4 regions of the Lysinibacillus sp. RC46 genome follow, and region 2 is predicted to be linked to each of the others. Evidence: riboswitches for the same ligand, from Rfam matches in the RefSeq annotation. Region 2 holds a riboswitch; each other region holds the start of a gene.
The links. Region 2 has a riboswitch for cobalamin ahead of cobT (nicotinate-nucleotide--dimethylbenzimidazole phosphoribosyltransferase). Riboswitches for the same ligand answer to the same signal wherever they lie in the genome.
Positions count from the first base shown of each region.

Region 1 (5,228 bases), on a different contig from region 2:
AAAAGAGAAAATATTTATTGAATTGGAACCTTGTTCTACTTTTCCTGAAGGTGCAGTAATTACCTGGGCAGTTGGTCATCTTGTTGAATTAAAGGAACCAAAAGAATATCAAAAGGAATGGGAGAAATGGTCGCTTGGATCATTACCTATCATTCCACAAAAATTTGAAGATAAAGTTGTCTCTAAAATGTATTCACAATTTAATGCAGTAAAAAAAATCTTTAGTGATCCGCAAGTAACAATGATTTATAACTGCTGTGATAGTGAACGTGAAGGTTCAAATATCTTCTACTCACTTTTAAAAATGACAAAAGTAAATAAGCCTGTTAAACGATTATGGATCAATTCATTAGAAGTTGAGGAAATTCGAAAAGGTTTTAATAATATGCAAAGTAATGAGCGTGATCTGCTCATGTACCAAGAAGCAAAAACACGTCAAATTAGCGATTGGTTAGTAGGCATGAACTGTAGTCGCCTATATACGCTACTTTTACAAAAAAAAGGCTTTAAGGGTAGTATCTCCATCGGACGTGTGCAATCGCCAACCGTATATTTAATTTATAAAAGACAACAGGAAATTGAACATTTCAAGCCTGAAAATTTTTATGAAATTGAAGGGATCTTTAAAGCACAAAATGGTGTATATAAAGGGAAGGCAAAGTTAAAAACAAAAGAGCGTGCAGAGGCTGTGCAATTATTGCAACAACATGGGGTTGAACCGATGGATACAGGTCTAATTACGAGTGTAACGAACAAAACGAAGCGTATTGCACCACCCAAACTACATGCGTTATCAACATTACAAGCCAACGCCAATAAACGTTGGAAATACAGCCCGTCGCATGTGTTGAAACTTACGCAATCACTTTATGAGAAAAAGCTCGTTTCTTACCCACGTACCGATTCACACCTCATTACACATAATGAGTTTGCCTATTTAAATGAATCATTGGCAAAATATCAGCAGCTCGTTGGAAAGCCATTTAATGCGATTAATCGCGGGAATAACAAACGCTATGTCGACAGTGCCAACGTTGGGGAGCACTATGCTATTATTCCAACGAAAAAAGTGCCAACAGAAAAAGCGTTACAATCAATGAATGCTGATGAAAGAAATATTTATTTCGAAATAGTCAATACGACACTCGCCATGTTTCACCAAGATTATGAATACGATGAAAAAACGATTATAACGAATGTCAAAAATTTAGAGTTTAAAACGGTAGGGAAAACAGAACTTGTAAAAGGTTGGAAAGAATTGTTTTTAAGTGAAAAAGGGATGCAAGAGCGTGAGGAATCGTTACCTGTTGTTTTCCAAGATGAAATGGTACAAAGTAAGGTTTCTATTCTAGAAGGCACAACTACGCCTCCTAAGCCTTATACAGAAGGGCAACTCATTACGATGATGAAAACATGTGGTAAATCAGTTGAGGATGAAGAAGAAATCGAGGTGCTGAAATCGATTGAAGGTATTGGTACAGAAGCAACTCGAAGTGGCATTATAGAGACCATTAAAAAGCATGGATTTATTGAAGTACGAAAAAACATAGTGAGCGTTTTGCCGAAAGGGGAGCTTTTATGTCGGGCTATCGAAGGGACATTACTTTCAAGTCCATCTATGACTGCAAAATGGGAAATTTACTTAAATAAAATTGGTCGTGGAGAAGGCTCTGCAAAACATTTTATTGAAAGCATAGGCAAGTTTATTACTCAATTAATAGCGGAGGTACCTAAACAATTAGAGTCACTTTCAATTGAAGCTGAGCAGTTTAAACCAGCTGCTGTGAAAGATATTGTGCCATGTTCGACATGCAAAGTAGGAAAAATAGGTTTGCGTAAAAGTTTTTACGGTTGTTCGAATTATAAAAATGGTTGTAAGCAAACGTTCCCAGAAAGGTTACTAGGAAAAAAACTAACTGAAAAGAACATTAATGATTTATGTAAGATTGGTAAAACAGCTGTGGTTAAAGGGTTTAAGTCAAAGAATGGTAAACAATTTAATGCGTCACTTCGTTTGGTAGAAGGAAAAATTGAATTTGAGTTTAATGAAAAGTAATTGCGGATGAGATTTTTTTCACCGTCAATGCCGTTCAGACGATTAAAAATAGTGAAGATGTGACACTCAGCAAAGTAACACGAGCGAAGAAGAAATTTGAAGTAGTAGGGAAATGCCCATTATGTGGTCATAGCGTGATCGAAGGACAAAAAGGCTTCGGCTGCAGTAACTGGGAAAAGGGCTGTAAATTTGTCATCTGGAAAAACGATGAATTTTTAGCCGCGAAGAAGAAGAAGCCTACCAAAACAATGGTGAAGAAATTGCTAGCCGATGGAACGGTATTGGTAAAAGGCTTAACAAGTAAAAAAGGTTCTAAATTCGATGCTCAATTAAAATATGAAAAAAATACTGACAACGAATATTTTAGTTGGAAGATGGAATTTGAAAAAAAGGATTAAAATTAAGCATTTATGAATCTTGTTGAATTAATTCTCACTACCCTAAACAATTATTTTATGAAATGAAGGTTATCTCAACCTAATGACTTCCAAGTAGAAAAGAAAATCCTTTGTATTTTTATAATTTCCATTTATAAAAATAGATAACCAAAATAGAATGAAAGATTTGTTAGTAGATCATGTAGAGTGTTGCCCTCACTGATATTGAATATCGAGACTAATAGCGTACTATGAGGAATTTGTATAGTAAGGTAAGATAAATTATTGTCTAAATTTATTTTATTTTTCCAATAGTAATTAATGTTTAACAGTTCTATTTTCTGGCTATTAATCTCTCGTTTATTACTATTTTTACTTTAATGTAATATATAATGTAATTGCTATCTGGAAAATATTCTGATATTGTTCCTCTTATAACTTAATAATTTTTGTTGGTGCGAATGACATTGTTCGTTTGCTTAAAAGGGAAATCGGTGCAAATCCGATGCTGTCCCGCAACTGTAATGGAGAGTCTATACAATATGTCACTGTAGCGAGCTATGGGAAGGCGTATAGATGATGAACCTAAGCCAGGAGACCTGCCAATAAAAGCAACAAACTTACATAGAACCACGAGGATGGTTGTAGTGACTGGGAAGAGACGCCCTTTATTTAACTATGACATCCTCTTGTAGACAAGGGGATTTTTTTATGCCCTTTGCTTTAAGAGAGGAGAGCGTTTTGAAGAATCCAACAACTAGAAAAATCAACCTACTCTTATTAGTGTTGACTGGTGTCGTTCTAATATCCTTGACGTTAGCGATAATGGTAGGCTCTGTGTCTATAACACCTAGTATTGTATGGCGCATTATTTTATCGCATATCCCGTTCAATCCACTTGGCATTACAGAAGATTGGAGTCGTTCGCAGGAAATCATCATCTGGCAAATTCGTACTCCCCGCGTAGTACTTGCCATAATAGTCGGAGCGGGTCTTGCAATTTCGGGAGCTGCTATTCAAGCTTTAGTTCGCAACTCAATCGCAGACCCCTATATTTTAGGTGTATCTTCCGGTGCATCTGTCGGGGCGACGTCTGTTATTTTACTGGGCGCTTTTTCATTTTTAGGTATGTATGCGCTATCACTTGCGGCTTTTATAGGTGCGACGATTGCAGTACTAATCGTGTTTTTCTTAGCACGAGTTGAGGGGCGAATTTCAGTTATTCGATTATTATTAGCCGGAATTGCCGTGTCACTAGTTTTGTCAGCAATGACGAATTTTATGCTGATGATGGCGAAAGAAGAGGGCGGTATAAAGGCAGTGATGTATTGGATGATGGGAAGTCTGGCTGGAGCGAAATGGGTAAATTTAATGATTCCGTTCGTTGTTTTAACGGTCGTCTACGTAATTTTACGTCTTCATGCACGTCATTTGAATTTACTTTTACTAGGCGAAGAATCTGCTGTTACGCTGGGGATTAATTTAGAGAAATTTCGATTGCTACTAATTCTATTAATTTCCCTATTAACAGGTGTCCTTGTTGCTGTAAGTGGTGCAATTGGCTTTATAGGACTGATTATTCCACATATCGTACGCATGATTGTCGGCTCAAATTATAAGTTTGTACTGCCAGTCAGTGCATTAATTGGTGCGATATTTTTAATATGGGCTGATGCAGCTGCGCGTATTGTGATTGCACCTGAGGAAATGCCGATTGGAATTATTACTGCTTTATGCGGATGCCCATTTTTTATATGGATGTTGCGTAAGCAAATGTATTCTTTCGGGGAGGAAAATTAGATGGTATACGTAGCAAAGAACCTTACTTTTGCCGTGCAGCAGGTGAAAATATTAAACAATGTTTCTGTACATATTCAAGAACGCGAGTTTGTGGGCATAATTGGACCTAATGGCAGTGGGAAATCGACCCTATTAAAAAATATGTATCGTATGCTACAACCTCAAGAGGGAGAAGTATTTTTATTTAATGAAAATATTTACAAGCAATCTTCAAAGGAGATAGCAAAGCAACTAGCCGTCGTAGGGCAGGAAACACCAGTGCTTTTTGAGTTTACTGTTAAGGATCTTGTTGCAATGGGACGTACACCGCATAAAAGGCTTATGGAAGTGGATACAAAAGAAGATCTAGCTATTGTCGAGGAATCGATGCAGCAAGCAGGCGTACTGCATTTAAGTGAACGTACTTTTAGTTCATTATCTGGTGGTGAGAAAAAACGAGTCGTTGTTGCAAGGGCTTTGGCGCAACAGGCTAAGGTTATGGCATTAGATGAGCCAACGAATCATTTAGATATTCAGCATCAACTCCAGCTTATGGATTTAATACAGAGCTTGCCGATTACGGTCATTGTAGCCTTGCATGATTTAAATATTGCAGCAACTTATTGCGATAAAATTTATGTTTTAAAGGACGGAGAAATTGCGGCGTATGGAACTCCGTTTGATGTATTAACACCCTCATTGCTACAAAAGGTGTTTGGTGTACATGCAGAAGTTAATGTACATCCTGTCACGAAAAAGCCGCATATTTATTATATATCTGAGCAATTTTTATAGTTAGTTTAAGAGACTTAGATTTCTTTCAATATATTTTTTAGAAAAAAGGAGAAGTAGACATGAAGACATTAAAAAGCGTATGGCTTGTTCTTGCAATCGCAATGCTAAGTATTTTAGCGGCTTGTGGTAACGAGGAAAAACAGGATTCAGCATCGCAAAGTGAACAAGTAGAACCAGCAAAAGCAGGAGCAACGGAAGTAACGATTGACAATAACGATACG
Region 1 is NZ_JBGCCF010000047.1:7,975-13,202, reverse strand. Features, by position in the region: gene ABH966_RS25260 (type IA DNA topoisomerase) at 1-2,056, shown strand, start outside; partial or broken gene ABH966_RS25255 (topoisomerase C-terminal repeat-containing protein) at 2,074-2,454, shown strand; cobalamin riboswitch at 2,870-3,054, shown strand; gene ABH966_RS25250 (FecCD family ABC transporter permease) at 3,175-4,233, shown strand; gene ABH966_RS25245 (ABC transporter ATP-binding protein) at 4,234-5,007, shown strand; gene ABH966_RS25240 (ABC transporter substrate-binding protein) at 5,067-5,228, shown strand, end outside.
Region 1: linked by a shared signal. The riboswitch ahead of ABH966_RS25250 (FecCD family ABC transporter permease) and the one ahead of cobT (nicotinate-nucleotide--dimethylbenzimidazole phosphoribosyltransferase) in region 2 are both predicted to bind cobalamin.

Region 2 (5,228 bases):
TTTCTTCAAATAGTTATTTGTTGTTATTAAGAGGAAAAGGCTCTTTTGATTTACATTTCGGAGTACCGAATGCCAACATTCATTATTATCTCTTACACCTAATGATCCTTATATCGATAGACCACTCGCCCAAATCCCTTTAAAACCGACTTCCTCTACAACTTTTGCGGAAAGACCGTTATGGGATTCCATTAAAAATTCAAGTTTGTCTGAATATATTTTTTAAAAAAAATTCGTCCTTTTTTTCAATATCTCCCATCTCCCCATACTCGACATGTCTATATGACTAAAAGTAAAGATTAGCAGGGCAAATATATTAGAAGCTAATGATTTTGAAATCAATAAAATGGATGCATTGAGAACAATCATAATGCTACTTTTCTAGTGTAGAAAATTTATTATGACTCTAACAGAAAAATAGGAGATATTAGTCGCGTTACCAAGTCTCACTCACCCATGCAAGATAAATCTATTTACATACAATACAGTAACCTCCATAAGTGGGGAGGACTACACTATTAATACAAAAGAAATAAAAATATCTAACTAAATGAGGTGAGTTTATTGAAAAATGGACTTGGAAAATGGGAACAATTCTTACTTTTAAAACAAAATCCTTTAACAACTGACTGCATTCCAGAAACAACACTTTACAGTCTAGAAAATCTAATCTATTTATTAAATAGGTATGAGTATGTTTATGTGAAACATAATAGCGCTGGACAAGGAAGAGCAATTTATAAAGTCTGCAAAAGAAAAGATGGACACTATTGTTTTAACGGATTTACCATGCAAGGTGAAGAAATAAGTAAATGTGTGGCAGCAATTGAGGATTTCCACCAAGTTCTACATCCATATGAGAAACACGGTAGATTAAGCGGAATTTATATTATACAGGAGGGGGTTAAAAGTCTAACCCCTGATGGGGATTCAATATCCATTCGTGTTCATGTTCAAAATCTAAAGGGAAAATGGATAATTGGTGGAATTTACGGAAGGCTTGCAACTGAGGATCATGGGATTGTCAATTCAAATCGGGGTTCTCAAGCAATATCGATTGAAGAATTATTATCAGGTTATTTGATGATGGATAATACAAAGAAAGATCAAACAATAGACTCTCTAAAAGAAGATTCAATTTTAGCATCTGAAGTAATAGCATCCCACTTTCCTTGTAGAGAATATGGCATTGATTTTGGAATAAATCTTGAAGGAAAACCTATATTATTTGAAGTAAATACAACGCCAAGCATACGTAGTTTTGCCAAAGTTGATAGGGCGATCTGGAAGAATATTGTTGAGATTAGGAAAATGCAAAATGAAGGCTAAGTTTGAAATGTAGTTATTTTTCATGTTAGTCATCAGCATATTTCTATTCAATAGACTTACATCAAAAAATTACTTTCCCTACTATAATTTTAGGAAAGAAGAAACTTAATTGCATCCGTTACTTGTGAACGATTAGGGATTTACCTAGAAAAAATGGATTATGGTTGGGTAGGCGCGATATGAATCAATTTTCGAAGGAATGCCTGGAACAATTTTCCGTTTAATCAAATATATTGACACAAAAACCACTTTGACGTAGATTTAAAGTAATTGCATAAAAGCATTAGGTGCCCATTGCGGGAGAATAGGGAATAAAGTGAAAAGCTTTAGCGGTCCCACCACTGTAAAAGGGAGTTTCATAGAGAATGCCACTAGCGTCTTGCTGGGAAGGTTCTATGAAATGTTGAAATTGAGCCAGGAGACCTGCCTATCTGCTTCGGTTATATAGACGATGGAAAAGTCTGTAGTTTATTTGTTATGGAATAAACTACAGGCTTTTTATTTTTTTCTCTAAATCATTCTTCGAGTAACAAGGGCAAAAAAGAAAGGGGAAATTTTCATGCAATTATTACAACAGACGATTCAAAACATTCAAAGTGCTGACCACAAAATGATGGAGAAGGCAAGGGAACGCATAGATGCACTTTGCAAGCCTCCTGGAAGCTTGGGGAAACTGGAGGCTCTTGCTGTACAACTATCTGGAATTACAGGAGACCTATTTCCTGCGATTGATAAAAAGGCGATAATTGTCTGTGCAGCAGACCATGGTGTTTGTGATGAAGGGGTAACACCTAATCCACAAAATGTGACGGTCTTTCAAACATTAAATTTTCCTAGAGGAGGAACAGGTGTCTGTGCTATCGCAAAAATCACAGATGCAAAAATTGTTACAGTAGACGTTGGTGTAAAAGAGGATATTCCACATGATGCTGGTGTTATCATGAAAAAAATTAAATATGGCACGGACAATATGGCAAAAGGTCCTGCTATGTCAAGGGAAGAAGCCATTCAATCCATTGAAGTAGGAATTGAGGTAGCAACGGAAGAAATTAAAAAAGGAATCAATGTACTCGGGACAGGCGAAATGGGGATCGGTAATACGACTCCAAGTGCTGCAATATTATCGGTTCTTCACGAATGTCATCCAAATGAAGTGACAGGCTTTGGTGCAGGAGTAGGACCAGGGGGGATAGCACATAAAGTAGAAGTCATTCACAATGCTATTGCATTAAATAAACCAAATCGCGATGATGCTATTGATATTCTTGCAAAGGTCGGTGGATTAGAAATAGGCGCTATGGCTGGAGTAATACTTGCCGCAGCTGCACATCGTAAACCAGTTGTTATTGATGGCTTTATTTCTACTATTGCTTCACTTATTGCATACGAACTCGAACCAAACGTAAAAGACTATATCATTCCATCTCATGCCTCTGAAGAACCAGGTGCAAAAATTGCTGCTGAAATGCTCGGAGTTGAACCGATGTTGCAGATGAATATGCGATTGGGTGAGGGCTCTGGTGCAGCTTTAGCCTTTCCTATTTTAGACGCAGCATGCTCTATGATGAAAAATATGGCTACTTTAGAAGAAGCTATGTTGCTGTTGAAAGATTAACTTTAGTCGCTGCTGAGGATGTACGGAGTTTGTGATAAATAAGGAATTTATAAATTCAAAAAAGCCCAAATCTGATATTTGGGCTTTTTAATTATGCAACAGTATAACTATGCTCGATTCAACCTCCGTAACGGTAAACGCCATTTCTTCATGTATGAAAGTATTCTTAGTACTGTGATCACTCCAAATAATACATATAAAAAGATATCCCCTGAAAATAGTTGAAGTCCGATGATAAGCCCGGCTAGCGCTGCCCAAACACCATAGATTTCATCACGAAGAACTAACGGTTTACGTCTAGCTAATAAATCGCGAACAATTCCACCACCTGACCCTGTTAAGACAGCAGCTACAATAACGGCACTAATAGGCATGTCGAGCTTCACAGCATAAAGGGCACCTTGAATCGCAAATGCCGATAATCCGATAGCATCAGTGAAATTGCCCCAGCGATGCCAATGCTGAATGAGACGATGTGGAAATAAGAAAAAAATTGTGATGGCTGCAATGGCGATTTGAAACATCATATCTTGACCCCACAATGTTGTTACAGGTAAACCTATGAGTAGATTTCGTATAGCTCCACCGCCGAAAGCAGTTACGATACCGAGTATATAGACACCGAATAAATCGTATTCTTCCTCCATTGCAATTATTGCCCCGGAAATTGCGAAGGCAATTGTTCCAATGATACTAAAAACCTCCCAAGCCAACCCTTTCACCCCTTATGTGAATAAATCATTTCATGTTGTTGTAGATTAGTTACTAGAAAATATTAAAGTTACCTTTTTTTGTATCTAGAAGTTTTTGCAAAGAAAAGCATCGACTTTTGATTCGGAATTATCAGATATCAAATACCTTATTATAACAGAATTAAATAGATTTAGTTGGTCATTTAGCTTAGTGCCTAATGAAATTAGCAAGCTTTGCAGGCAAGCTCACAAATTGATAAGATAAGATTTGAACAAATGTGAAATGGAGAAGAACATAATGACTTTTACAACCAATTTATCAGAAGAAACACTAGCATTAGCTGCTAAAATAGAAGAAAAGGTACGCCCTTTTCATGCAAAGGTAGAAGACATGGCATTCTTCAATCAACAAAAAGTGCTTGCTGCGTTCCGAAAGCATCAAGTTAGTGATTATCATCTGCACCCGTCTAATGGTTATGGCTATGATGATGAGGGGCGTGACAATCTAGAACGAGTTTATGCAGAGGTCTTTGGAGCGGAGGCTGCCATTGTACGTCCGCAAATTATTTCTGGTACACATGCAATTACACTTAGCTTATTCGGAGTACTACGTCCAGGTGATGAATTACTTTATATTTCGGGTCAGCCGTATGATACATTGCAATCAATAGTTGATGGTGGCGATAAGGATACTGGCTCGTTAAAAGATTATAAAATCGGTTATAGCCATGTGGATTTAATCGATAATCAAGAGATCGATTGGGAAGGTGTTGCAGCTGCAATTACAGCAAACACAAAAATGATTGCTATCCAACGTTCGAAAGGCTATGCAACACGCCCATCCTTTACCATTTCGCAAATTACAGAAATGTGTGCAAAAATCCGTGAATTAGCACCAAATGCGGTTATTTTCGTTGATAATTGCTACGGTGAATTTGTTGAGGCACAGGAACCGACCGAGGTTGGGGCTGATTTAATAGCAGGCTCGCTCATTAAAAATCCTGGCGGAGGCTTAGCGAAAATTGGTGGTTACATTGCGGGGCGTGCAGATTTAGTAGAAAAATGTGCTTATCGAATGACATCACCAGGTATTGGTGCTGAAGCAGGAGCAACATTAAATACGCTTGGTGACTTCTATCAAGGATTTTTCCTTGCACCACATGTAGTATCTCAAGCATTAAAAGGTGCCATTTTCACAGCTGCTATGCTAGGGGAAATTGGCATGAATACATCACCAAGCTATGATGCTAATCGTACAGATTTAATTCAATCGGTTTCTTTCCAAACCGCGGAACAAATGATTGCTTTTTGCCGTGAAATTCAAGCGAACTCACCAATTAATGCGCATTATGCACCAGAACCGGCGTATATGCCTGGCTATGAGGATGATGTCATCATGGCAGCTGGAACATTCATTCAAGGTTCAAGTATTGAGCTGACAGCAGACGGTCCTATTCGTCCGCCATTTACAGCATTTATTCAAGGTGGGTTAACATACGAGCACGTAAAATTTGCAATTTGTAGTGCTGTTCAAAAAATCCAAAAATAGGTAACGAAAAACTATTCAAAACTTCCATTTTGAATAGTTTTTT
Region 2 is NZ_JBGCCF010000001.1:98,683-103,910, reverse strand. Features, by position in the region: gene ABH966_RS00580 (YheC/YheD family protein) at 565-1,329, shown strand; cobalamin riboswitch at 1,598-1,774, shown strand; gene cobT (nicotinate-nucleotide--dimethylbenzimidazole phosphoribosyltransferase) at 1,889-2,944, shown strand; gene ABH966_RS00570 (trimeric intracellular cation channel family protein) at 3,052-3,657, opposite strand; gene ABH966_RS00565 (methionine gamma-lyase family protein) at 3,935-5,185, shown strand.

Region 3 (5,228 bases), on a different contig from region 2:
GTATAGGCGAACAAATCAAATGATATAGTTTTAAAAAAATTTTATTAGGCTTTTCATTTTGGGGATAAGATTTCCAAGGACGTATGCTTTGTAAATAAGTTGATTGGAGTGGAGGTTGGGCGACTCCTTGGGGATTAGCGTCACAGATGAGACCCTGCAGCGCAGTGAAGCGGCTCATCGGACGCCCCCAGGAAAGCGCCCAACCGGAACGGAAATCAACCCCACGCTATTATAAAAAATTTAAAGAAAAGAGGAAATGGGATGGATCGACAAAGATTAATGAAATTGACGCTCACTGCCATGGTTGCGGCAATTTGTGCAGTGGGTGCAGTCATTAAAATTCCAACATTTATTTCAACTGCAGCGCTTGACTCTGCACCTGCAATGTTGAGCGTTGTCTTTTTATCTCCAGTATTAGCTGGGGTTGCGGGAGTCATTGGGCATTTTATCTCAGCCTTAACTACTGGCTTCCCTCTAGGGCCACTACATATTATTATCGCAGTAGAAATGTTTATTGTTGTATGGGTCTTTGGGGTCATGCATAAAAAAGGAATGCATTTCTGGAAATGGCCCGTGGCACTTATTTTAAATGGTGTTGTGGCACCTTTACCATTTTACTTTATCATTAGTCCGGCATTTTACTGGGCGTCACTGACTAGTCTTCCATTGGCAACACTCGTAAATCTGGTGATCGTTGCAATTGTGATGCCAATTCTGTCAAAGGTGTTTGTGCGTAAGGAAGGTCGAGTACATTGAGAAATGCAATAAAAATAGGTGAGCTGTTTGCTACAACAGATAATGCCGCAGCCATTGGCGAAAAACCACAAGATGTTGTGTCTGCTCCAGACAAACTAACGGCATACTTCACGGCGCGTGTTACTTTTTTAGAGCAGCTTGCTGCAAATGCTTTACCAAACCATATTTTACTCGCTAATTTTTCAGGAGATGCTGCATGGTCTCGTTATGTTGCAGGCATTCAGCAGGTTTTTGATGAGGCGGGGCTTAATTGTCCACCGATAGACGGTAGTACAGAGTCCAATATGCCGACTCTACAATCAGGATTATCTATAACGATGCTAGGTGAACAGCAAAAACACACAGCAACTAAGTATGAACAGCTTAGTTGGTACACCTATGGATTACCGCTTGTAGGCAATGAAATCCTTGCTCAGCCTGAAGATGTCGCACAGCTCCAACCTATTTTTCAGGCGTGGAAAGAGGGGATTGTGCAGCAAGTATGGCCAGTTGGATCAAAAGGTCTACAAGCAGAATTTACCCGCCTTTTTAGCGAGCAACAGGTCAAAAGTTCGTTAGATGTTGAGAAATCGGCTGGTCCATGTGCAGTAGTTTTGCTAGGAATACAGCCTGAAAAAGAGCAGCTAGCACAAAAAAAATTTCCTAGAAATTTTGAAAAACTACGTAAAACTGCATTGTAATTGGGCTTGCTTCGAGAAAATGTAGCACTTTATAACTTGCAAGGGGCAAATCGCCTATTGCAACAATAAACACAATATGTTAGATTTGTTTAGGAGTTAAAACACAATATATAGTATTTTGGACGAACGGTACCAATATGGTTTAAAAGGGAATTCGGAAAAAGAGTCATCTTAGGCCGAAGCTGTCCCCGCAACTGTAAGTGCTGACAAATGATGAGTAGGCCACTGTGAAGAACGGGAAGGTGATCATTTGGAGGAAGCATGAGCCAGGAGACCTGCCGATATGTTCAAGACAGCAACACATTCTTCGGGGATTGAGAAGTGGAGGCGAGAGATTTGTTCACTTCTTTGTGCGCTTATCCTTCATTTCCATTTCCGATTTTACTGCGATCACGTAACCGATAGATGTTGCGTGATCGCTTTTTGTGTTGCTGGAGAAGGAAAGGGAGAGAATGTGTACATGACAATTCAAATCGAACAGCAAATGACTAAGCTCAAGAAAAGTTACACGGAGGATGAACTCGAAAGTTTTGTGAGGTTATCGGATCGATGGCTACGAAAAAACGACAATGCCACATTTGAAGCATGGGCAGATGCGATGATTTTACAAACGCTTAGCCTCATTGATGAAGAGGAGCCATACTGGACATTTGTCGCAGCTCAAATTTATTTAGAAAAATTATATGACCAATTTGCGATGCGTCGTGGTGTCTCAGTGAAAGATGTTTATAAGGTTTTCCCAGAACATTTAGCACACTATACAGAAGTTGGTTTGTATCATGAAAGTTTAACAACAAAGTATAGTGAGCAGGAGCTTCAGGAACTCGCTTCTTATTTAGAATCAAGTCGAGATGAGTTGTTTACGTATATAGGTTTAAAAACATTAATGGACCGCTATGTAGTCCGTGATTACACGAAAACACCGGTGGAATTACCGCAGGAACGATGGATGGTCATTGCGATGACTCTGATGCAGGATGAAACAGAAAATCGTTTAGAAAAAGTACGTGAATCTTACTGGGCAATGAGTAATTTATATATGACTGTTGCCACACCAACATTATCAAATGCAGGTAAAACACATGGACAGCTATCAAGTTGCTTTATCGATACAGTAGATGATAGTTTACAAAGCATTTATGACACGAATACAGATGTCGCAACATTATCGAAGTACGGCGGTGGTATTGGTGTTTATATGGGTAAAATTCGTAGCCGAGGCTCATCTATTAAAGGCTTTAAAGGTGCATCAAGTGGTGTTTTACCATGGATTAAACAACTTAATAATACGGCGGTTTCAGTCGATCAGCTTGGTCAACGACAAGGCGCTATTGCTGTCTATTTAGATGTTTGGCATAAAGACGTCTTTACGTTTTTAGATTTACGCTTAAACAATGGGGATGAGCGTTTGCGTGCTCATGATATTTTCACAGGGCTATGCTTACCGGATTTATTTATGGAAACGGTAGAAGAGCGCGGGGAATGGCATTTATTTGACCCACATGAAGTGCGAGAAGTTATGGGCTTTTCACTAGAGGATTTCTATGATGAGAAAAAGGGTGACGGCTCTTTCCGTACTAAATATGAGGAATGTATCGCCAATCCATTGTTAAGTCGTGAAGTTGTACCAGCCATTGATATTATGAAGCGTATTATGCGCTCTCAGCTTGAAACAGGCGTGCCGTTTATGTTCTATCGAGATGAAGTCAATCGCATGAATCCGAATAAGCATGAAGGGATGGTTTACAGCTCGAACCTGTGTACAGAAATATTCCAAAATATGTCAGCTACTGAATTTGAGTCTATTACCCTTGAAGATGATGTCATCGTAACACGTCGCAAGCCTGGAGATTTCGTTGTATGTAACTTATCGTCTATCAATTTAGGTAGAGCAGTACCGGCTGGTGTTCTAGAACGATTAATCCCAGTTCAAGTACGTATGTTAGATAACGTTATTGCTTTAAATACAATTCCAGTAAAACAAGCAGAAATTACGAACCTACGCTACCGTGGTATTGGACTTGGAACGTTTGGCTGGCACCATTTATTAGCTTTGAAAGAAATTCAATGGGAGTCTGAGGAAGCTGTAGAGTTTGCGGACAAGCTATATGAAGAAATTGCATATTTAACGATTCGTGCTTCTAACGATTTGGCATGTGAAAAAGGAGCTTATCCATTATTTGAAGGCTCAGATTGGCATACGGGTGCGTATTTTGACAAACGTGGCTATGACAGTCATAAATGGAATGCATTACGCGCCGCGGTTGCTGAGAAAGGTATGCGTAACGGCTATGTAATGGCAGTTGCACCGAACTCATCAACATCTATTTTAGCAGGCAGTACGGCTACGATTGATCCGATCTTCCAAAAGAGTTATTCAGAAGAGAAGAAGGATTACAAAATTCCAGTAACAGTACCTGATCTATCACCTGTGACAACTTGGTATTATAAATCTGCTTATTTCATCGATCAAAATTGGACAATCAAGCAAAATGCTGCACGAGCACGTCATATCGACCAAGGCATTTCACTTAATTTATACGTTCAAAATACGATTAAGGCGAAAGATTTACTAGCATTGCATATGAATGCTTGGGCGAGCGGTGTAAAAACGACTTATTATGTGCGCTCAACATCTGTAGAATTGCTAGAATGTGAGTCTTGCGCGAGCTAGGAGGAAATAACAATGACAACTATTACAAAACGACAAATTATGGATAAAGATGCACCGAACCGTTCAACAGGAATTGTCAACGGACGTTCTTCTAACATTTTGAACTGGGATGATGTGCGTTTTAGCTGGGCATATCCTAAGTATAAAAAAATGCTAGGGAACTTCTGGACACCGTTTGAAATTAATATGAGCAATGATGTCAAACAGTTTCCACAGCTATCAGCAGATGAACAGGAATCCTTTTTAAAAATCATTGGCTTGCTAGCACTATTAGATAGTGTACAAACCGATTTTGCGGGGAAAGTAGCGGATTATTTAACAGATTCAAGTTTAAATGCACTAATGATTATTTTAGCGCAACAAGAGGTAATCCATAATCACTCTTATTCCTACGTGCTATCAAGTATTGTCAACAAAGACGAGCAGGATCGTACATTTGATTTTTGGCGTACAGAGCCAGTGCTAGAGCGACGTAATGATTTCGTTATTAAGGGCTACCAAGCATTTTCCGAGGAGCCATCTGTTGAAAATATGCTAGAAGCGATTGTTTATGATGTGATTTTAGAAGGTTTATTCTTCTATTCTGGCTTTGCGTTCTTCTATCATTTAGCACGCAATCAAAAAATGGTGGCCTCGTCAACGATGATTAATTATATTAATCGCGATGAACAGCTACATGTCGATTTATTTGTGAAAATTTATCAGGAGCTATTAGAGGAATATCCTGAATACGATACACCTGAACGAGCAGCTCGTGTACAGGAAATCTTCCGTGAAGCCGTTCAACTAGAAATCGATTGGGCCAATGAAGTAATTGGCGATAAAATTGCTGGCCTCGATGTGGAAGATGTGCATGATTATGTACATTTCTATGCTAATGTACGCTGTAATCAGCTTGGCGTAGAGCGTCCATTTGAAGGCTATCGCAAAAATCCATTAAAGTGGGTTAAAGCGTATGAGGATGTTGATTTAGGGAAGACAGATTTCTTCGAGCAACGTTCTCGCCAGTATGTAAAGGTTAATGTAGAAGATAACGGCTTTGATGATTTGTAATGCCAAGTCCACCTCCATGTTGAAAAAACATGGAGGTGGATTTTTTTGTGAGAATAGGGGGACGC
Region 3 is NZ_JBGCCF010000011.1:35,653-40,880, forward strand. Features, by position in the region: gene ABH966_RS11765 (bifunctional adenosylcobinamide kinase/adenosylcobinamide-phosphate guanylyltransferase) at 1-23, shown strand, start outside; gene ABH966_RS11770 (ECF transporter S component) at 262-756, shown strand; gene ABH966_RS11775 (hypothetical protein) at 753-1,436, shown strand; cobalamin riboswitch at 1,547-1,734, shown strand; gene ABH966_RS11780 (ribonucleoside-diphosphate reductase subunit alpha) at 1,897-4,110, shown strand; gene ABH966_RS11785 (ribonucleotide-diphosphate reductase subunit beta) at 4,123-5,163, shown strand.
Region 3: linked by a shared signal. The riboswitch ahead of ABH966_RS11780 (ribonucleoside-diphosphate reductase subunit alpha) and the one ahead of cobT (nicotinate-nucleotide--dimethylbenzimidazole phosphoribosyltransferase) in region 2 are both predicted to bind cobalamin.

Region 4 (5,228 bases), on a different contig from region 2:
GGTTCCCATAAGCTTTCAAACCATGGCTCGTAGCTAGCATCTATTTCACTAATTGCTGCTTCCGCTTCGCCATCAGCCCCTTCGAATTCAGCACCTTTTTGAATAAACAGGGGAACGATTGCTAACAACACAACAATGGCGATGAGCAGTAAGTTTTTTTTCATTTTAGTGAGCCTCCTTTGCAGAGAACACACGTAGAGCTTTTAGTTCACTCACATTGTATTTTTTCAGAAAGTTCATAACGATCACTGTTAAAATTCCTTCACTAACAGCAAGAGGAATTTGTGTTAACGCAAAAATACCAGCAAATTTAGTGAATGAAGCCATAAAGCCTCCGACCTCAGAAGGGAAGGCAAGAGCTAATTGGACAGAAGTGACAATATATGTACCTAAGTCACCAAGCATTGCTGCTAAAAAGACAGCAATGGAAAAGGATAGTCCCAATTTTTGTGAGCCCTTAAATACATAGTAGGCGATAATAGGACCCATAATTGCCATAGAAAAAGTGTTTGCCCCTAATGTTGTAAGCCCACCATGCGCTAACAGTAAAGATTGGAATAATAATACGATTGTCCCGATAACACTCATCGCTAATGGTCCAAAAAGAACTGTTCCAAGTCCAACACCTGTAGGATGCGAGCAACTTCCTGTTACAGAAGGGATTTTTAAGGCAGAAAGTACAAAGGCAAAGGCACCCGAAAGCCCTAATATCATTTTTGTTTCAGGATTTTCATCAATGGTTTTACGAATAGAACGTAATCCTAAAATAATAAATGGAATCGAAATGACCCACCAAAAAATCGCCCATTCGATTGGCAAAAAGCCCTCCATTATATGCATCGCAAATGCACGATTTGGTACGAATAAAAATGCCAATAAAAAATAACTAAGCTTCCAACCTGAAAATTTCAAAAATCTCTCCTCCTTACATTAAAATTTTTAGAAAAAGTATGCGAAAAAAAGCACTTCTCCGATAGTGGAAAAGTGCATAGCTAAAAAAGCAAATAAAATTCTAATCTGCTAAGCCGCACACCCATCCTCGTAGGTTGAAACGATCACATATTTTTCGGCAGGTCTCCTGGCTTTAGTTCAACGTTTTATAGGCCTTCCCATCCTTTGGACAGTGACATTATCTATAAAACTCCCTAATACAGTGGCGGGACCGCGCCGGACTTAAACCGGCTTCCCTTTTAAGCGAAATGCTGAACATTTCACACCGAAAAAAAGATGAAGTTGTGAGATTTCACGACAAAGTGTAACACGAATTTCCATATATATGCTATCCCTTTTGTGAAAAAATTTTAAATTGGGTGTCTATGTCGAAAATTTAGATAAATAGAAAATGGATGTCGCATTTTTCTATGGAATTTTAAAAAAATTGTCACAAATTAAGAAAGAAATATTGAAATTTTAAAAAAATAAGCTATGATAGAAACAGTTTTCAATTACAAAAAAACCATATAATTCATATAAAACATCCATAAGTGCTTGAATATTCAAGATAATAGGGAAATCGGTGAAAGTCCGATACAGCCCCCGCTACTGTAATAGCTGATGAAATCGCGGATGCCACTAGTGAAAACTTAGGAAGGCGCGAAAGTAAAAGGAAGCTTAAGTCAGGAAACCTGCTTATGTGATGATGCAAGCAAACTTTTCGGAGGGAGAAGTTGAAGCGAAAGCGAGTACCAGTATATATTCGTTTTTATTTGGCTTCTACTAAACCTTTACTCTTCGTCTAGAGTAAAGGTTTTTCTTTTTCCTAAAAGCATATGAGGGGAGAACGACTATGACAACTTGGAATTTAGAGGGGATGAAAACACATCTTTTTATTTGCAATGGTAGTAGTTGTATGAAAAAAGATGCTGAGGACATTACACAGGCAATTCGTGATGAAATACAGTTACTGGAGCTTGATAAGGAGATACATACAACAAGGACCCGCTGTAATGGCAGGTGTAAGGATGCTTGTGTTGTCATTGCATATCCTCAGGGCAATTGGTACCGAGTGCCAACGAAGGAGCATGCGAGAGTACTTGTACAAGATTTAAATCATGAAGCGTTACATAATGAGCATGTTTTTACATTGCGTGAAGGTTCGTTGCAGCGTACAGCACAAACAACAGCCATTAAAGGCATTGAAAAGGTGAAAGAGGGGTAACAAAATGGCTCAAAAAGGTAAGATTTTCGTAGTTGGCTTTGGCCCTGGAGACTTTAAACATATTACGACTCGTGCTGTGGAGGCACTACAACAAAGTCATATGATTATAGGCTATAAAACTTATGTTGAACTGATTCAGGATTTAGTTAGTGCAAAGTCGATTATTAGTACTGGTATGACAGAGGAAGTTTCACGTGCGCAAGAAGCGGTGCGTCAAGCAGAGGCTGGAAGTATCGTATCGGTCATTTCCAGTGGGGATGCCGGGGTTTATGGAATGGCAGGATTAGTGTATGAGGTATTAATCGAGCTAGGCTGGACAGAAGCAACTGGTATCGAGGTAGAAATTGTTCCAGGTATTTCAGCTATTAATTCATGTGCCAGTTTACTAGGTGCTCCCATTATGCATGACGCCTGTACCATTAGTTTAAGTGACCACTTAACACCTTGGAATTTAATTGCAAAACGAGTAGAAGCAGCAGCAATGGCGGATTTTGTTATTGCTCTTTATAACCCGAAAAGTGGACGTCGTACGAGACAAATTGTAGAGGCACAACGAATTTTATTGGAATATCGTTCGCCAGATACACCAGTTGGACTTGTGAAAAGCGCGTATCGTGACCGTCAGGAAATAACGATGACTACTTTAGCAGAAATGCTTGAACATGATATCGGCATGTTAACAACGGTTATTATCGGGAATTCAACAACATTCTTCTACGACAATAAAATGATTACGCCACGTGGTTATCAGCGTAAATATACACTTGGTGAGGAAAAACAACCGTTACGACCACATCAACGACTTAAAGAAGAAAATGAACCATGGGCGATGAATCAAGAAACAGGAGCAGCACGTAATGATTTTGCGACAGATCCTAATGCCAATCGTATTAAGCCCAGTTTAGCCATAACACCACAACAAAAGCCTAAAAAATCGTCACTTGAAATGGCGACAGCTGCTCTTACTATGGTAAAGGGAACAAGCGCGGTGAAAGTAACACCTAAGCGTGTTCAACAAAAAATCGAATCTATTTTTGAATTAGCGGTTAGTCCTGGGGTTGCCAATAAGTTCTTTAGTCCTCAACAAATGATGACGTTGGCTGAGGTAGTTGGTGAGGAAGGAACGATGGAGTATACACCAGACCATCAAATTCATTTGAAAGTTCCAACGTCCGAGCCTGAAGAGGTTACCGCAAAGCTTCGTGAAGTTGGCTTTTTACTAGCACCAATTGGTGACGTGCTATCGTTAAAGGCTTGTGACTTCTGTTATGGAGAAAAGTTCGATTCGATTCCATATGCGGAAGAAATTCAAGAAAAGCTTGGTGGTATGTCGTTACCGAAAACATTAAATATCGGCTTTAACGGCTGCGGTATGGCATGTTATCGAGCAGTATTTGATGATATTGGCATTGTTTATCGTAAAAGTAAATTTGATGTTTTTATTGGTGCCAAGCCGGTTGGTCGTACAGCACATGCGGCCCAGCCAGTTGTTGAGGGATTAGAGCCTGAACAGCTCATCCCACTTATTACCGATATTATCGAAGAATATAAAGCAAATGCACATCCAAATGAACGTTTGTTTAAATACTTCAAGCGTGTGAAAAAGATATTACATTTTACGTATCAGGATATGTCTTCAAAAATAAAAGTAGAGCCCGCTCCATGCGGCGACTAGTGAGGAGTAATAAGATGAAAGCAATTTTATTTGTCGGCCACGGGAGCCGTTTAGCTGCAGGAAATGATGAGGTACGCACGTTTATCGAGCAAATGACACCTCGTATTGATGATAGCTTTTTAGTAGAAACATGTTTTTTAGAGTTCGCTTCGCCGAACATTGAAGAAGGTATTACGAACTGTGTGAAGAAGGGTGCTACAGAGGTACACGTTATTCCGATTATCCTTCTTCATGCTGGACATTCAAAAATGCATATTCCAGCAGAAATCGAACATGCGCGTGAGCATTATCCGAATATAACGTTCACATATGGTCAAACAATCGGTATCCATGAAGAAATATTTGCGATTTTAGAAGATCGTTTAGCAGAAATCGGCTTTAATGCGGAAGAAGAACAGAAGGATACTGCCATTTTATTAATTGCACGAGGCGGTAGTGACCCATATGCAAATGGTGATTTTTATAAAATTACACGTTTGTTATGGGAAAAACTCCCGGTTCAGTATGTAGAAAGCGCGTTTATGGGCGTCACAGATCCGCGTGTTGAAGAAGGAATAGAGCGCTGTGTGAAGCTGGGTGCTAAAAAAGTCATTATGCTACCGTACTTTTTATTCACAGGTATCCTAATGGAACGAATGAATGGTATGTGTAAGCAATTTAACGAAAAATATCCTGAATGTGATATTCAAATTGCTAACTATTTTGGCTATCATGAGCGTTTACAAAATGTGCTATTAGAGCGTATTGAGCAAGCTGTGAATGGTACATCAACAGGTATGCAAGATTTAGAAAATTATCGTGCTTATGCGGCAGTGCATGGACATGCGCATCATCATCACCATCATGACCACGATCATGGACATGATCATGATCATCACGATCACCATGATCACGATCACGACCATCATCACCATCATGAAGAGGAGCCAGTGAAATGATTTTCATGTTAGCAGGGACGAGCGATGCTAGGAATCTAGCACTTGAAATCCAGTCAGCAGGTTATGCTGTGACAGCAACGGTCGTTACTGAATCAGCTGCTTCTAGCCTGGCAGAAGTAGGCCTTCCTTATTTAATCGGTCGTTTAACAGCGGATGAAATGGCGACGATTATTACGGAGCGAGGGTACCGTTTAGTTGTAGATGCCTCTCATCCATTTGCTGAAGAAGCTTCAAAAAATGCCATGGCGGCAGCTGAGCTAGCAAATGTTCCTTATATTCGCTATGAACGTGCTCATGAGCATTATGCCCATCCACTAATTACGGTAGTGAAAGATTATGAGGAGGCTGCCCATTTAGCAGCGGAAATACGTGGTGTCATTATGCTAACGACGGGCAGTAAAACGCTAGCAACCTTTACGAAGGTATTACATGGTTTAGAAAATACACGAGTGATTGC
Region 4 is NZ_JBGCCF010000024.1:26,816-32,043, reverse strand. Features, by position in the region: gene ABH966_RS19465 (energy-coupling factor ABC transporter substrate-binding protein) at 1-164, opposite strand, end outside; gene ABH966_RS19460 (energy-coupling factor ABC transporter permease) at 166-912, opposite strand; cobalamin riboswitch at 1,052-1,236, opposite strand; cobalamin riboswitch at 1,466-1,648, shown strand; gene ABH966_RS19455 ((2Fe-2S) ferredoxin domain-containing protein) at 1,787-2,158, shown strand; gene cobJ (precorrin-3B C(17)-methyltransferase) at 2,163-3,833, shown strand; gene ABH966_RS19445 (sirohydrochlorin chelatase) at 3,848-4,771, shown strand; gene cobK (precorrin-6A reductase) at 4,768-5,228, shown strand, end outside.
Region 4: linked by a shared signal. The riboswitch ahead of ABH966_RS19455 ((2Fe-2S) ferredoxin domain-containing protein) and the one ahead of cobT (nicotinate-nucleotide--dimethylbenzimidazole phosphoribosyltransferase) in region 2 are both predicted to bind cobalamin.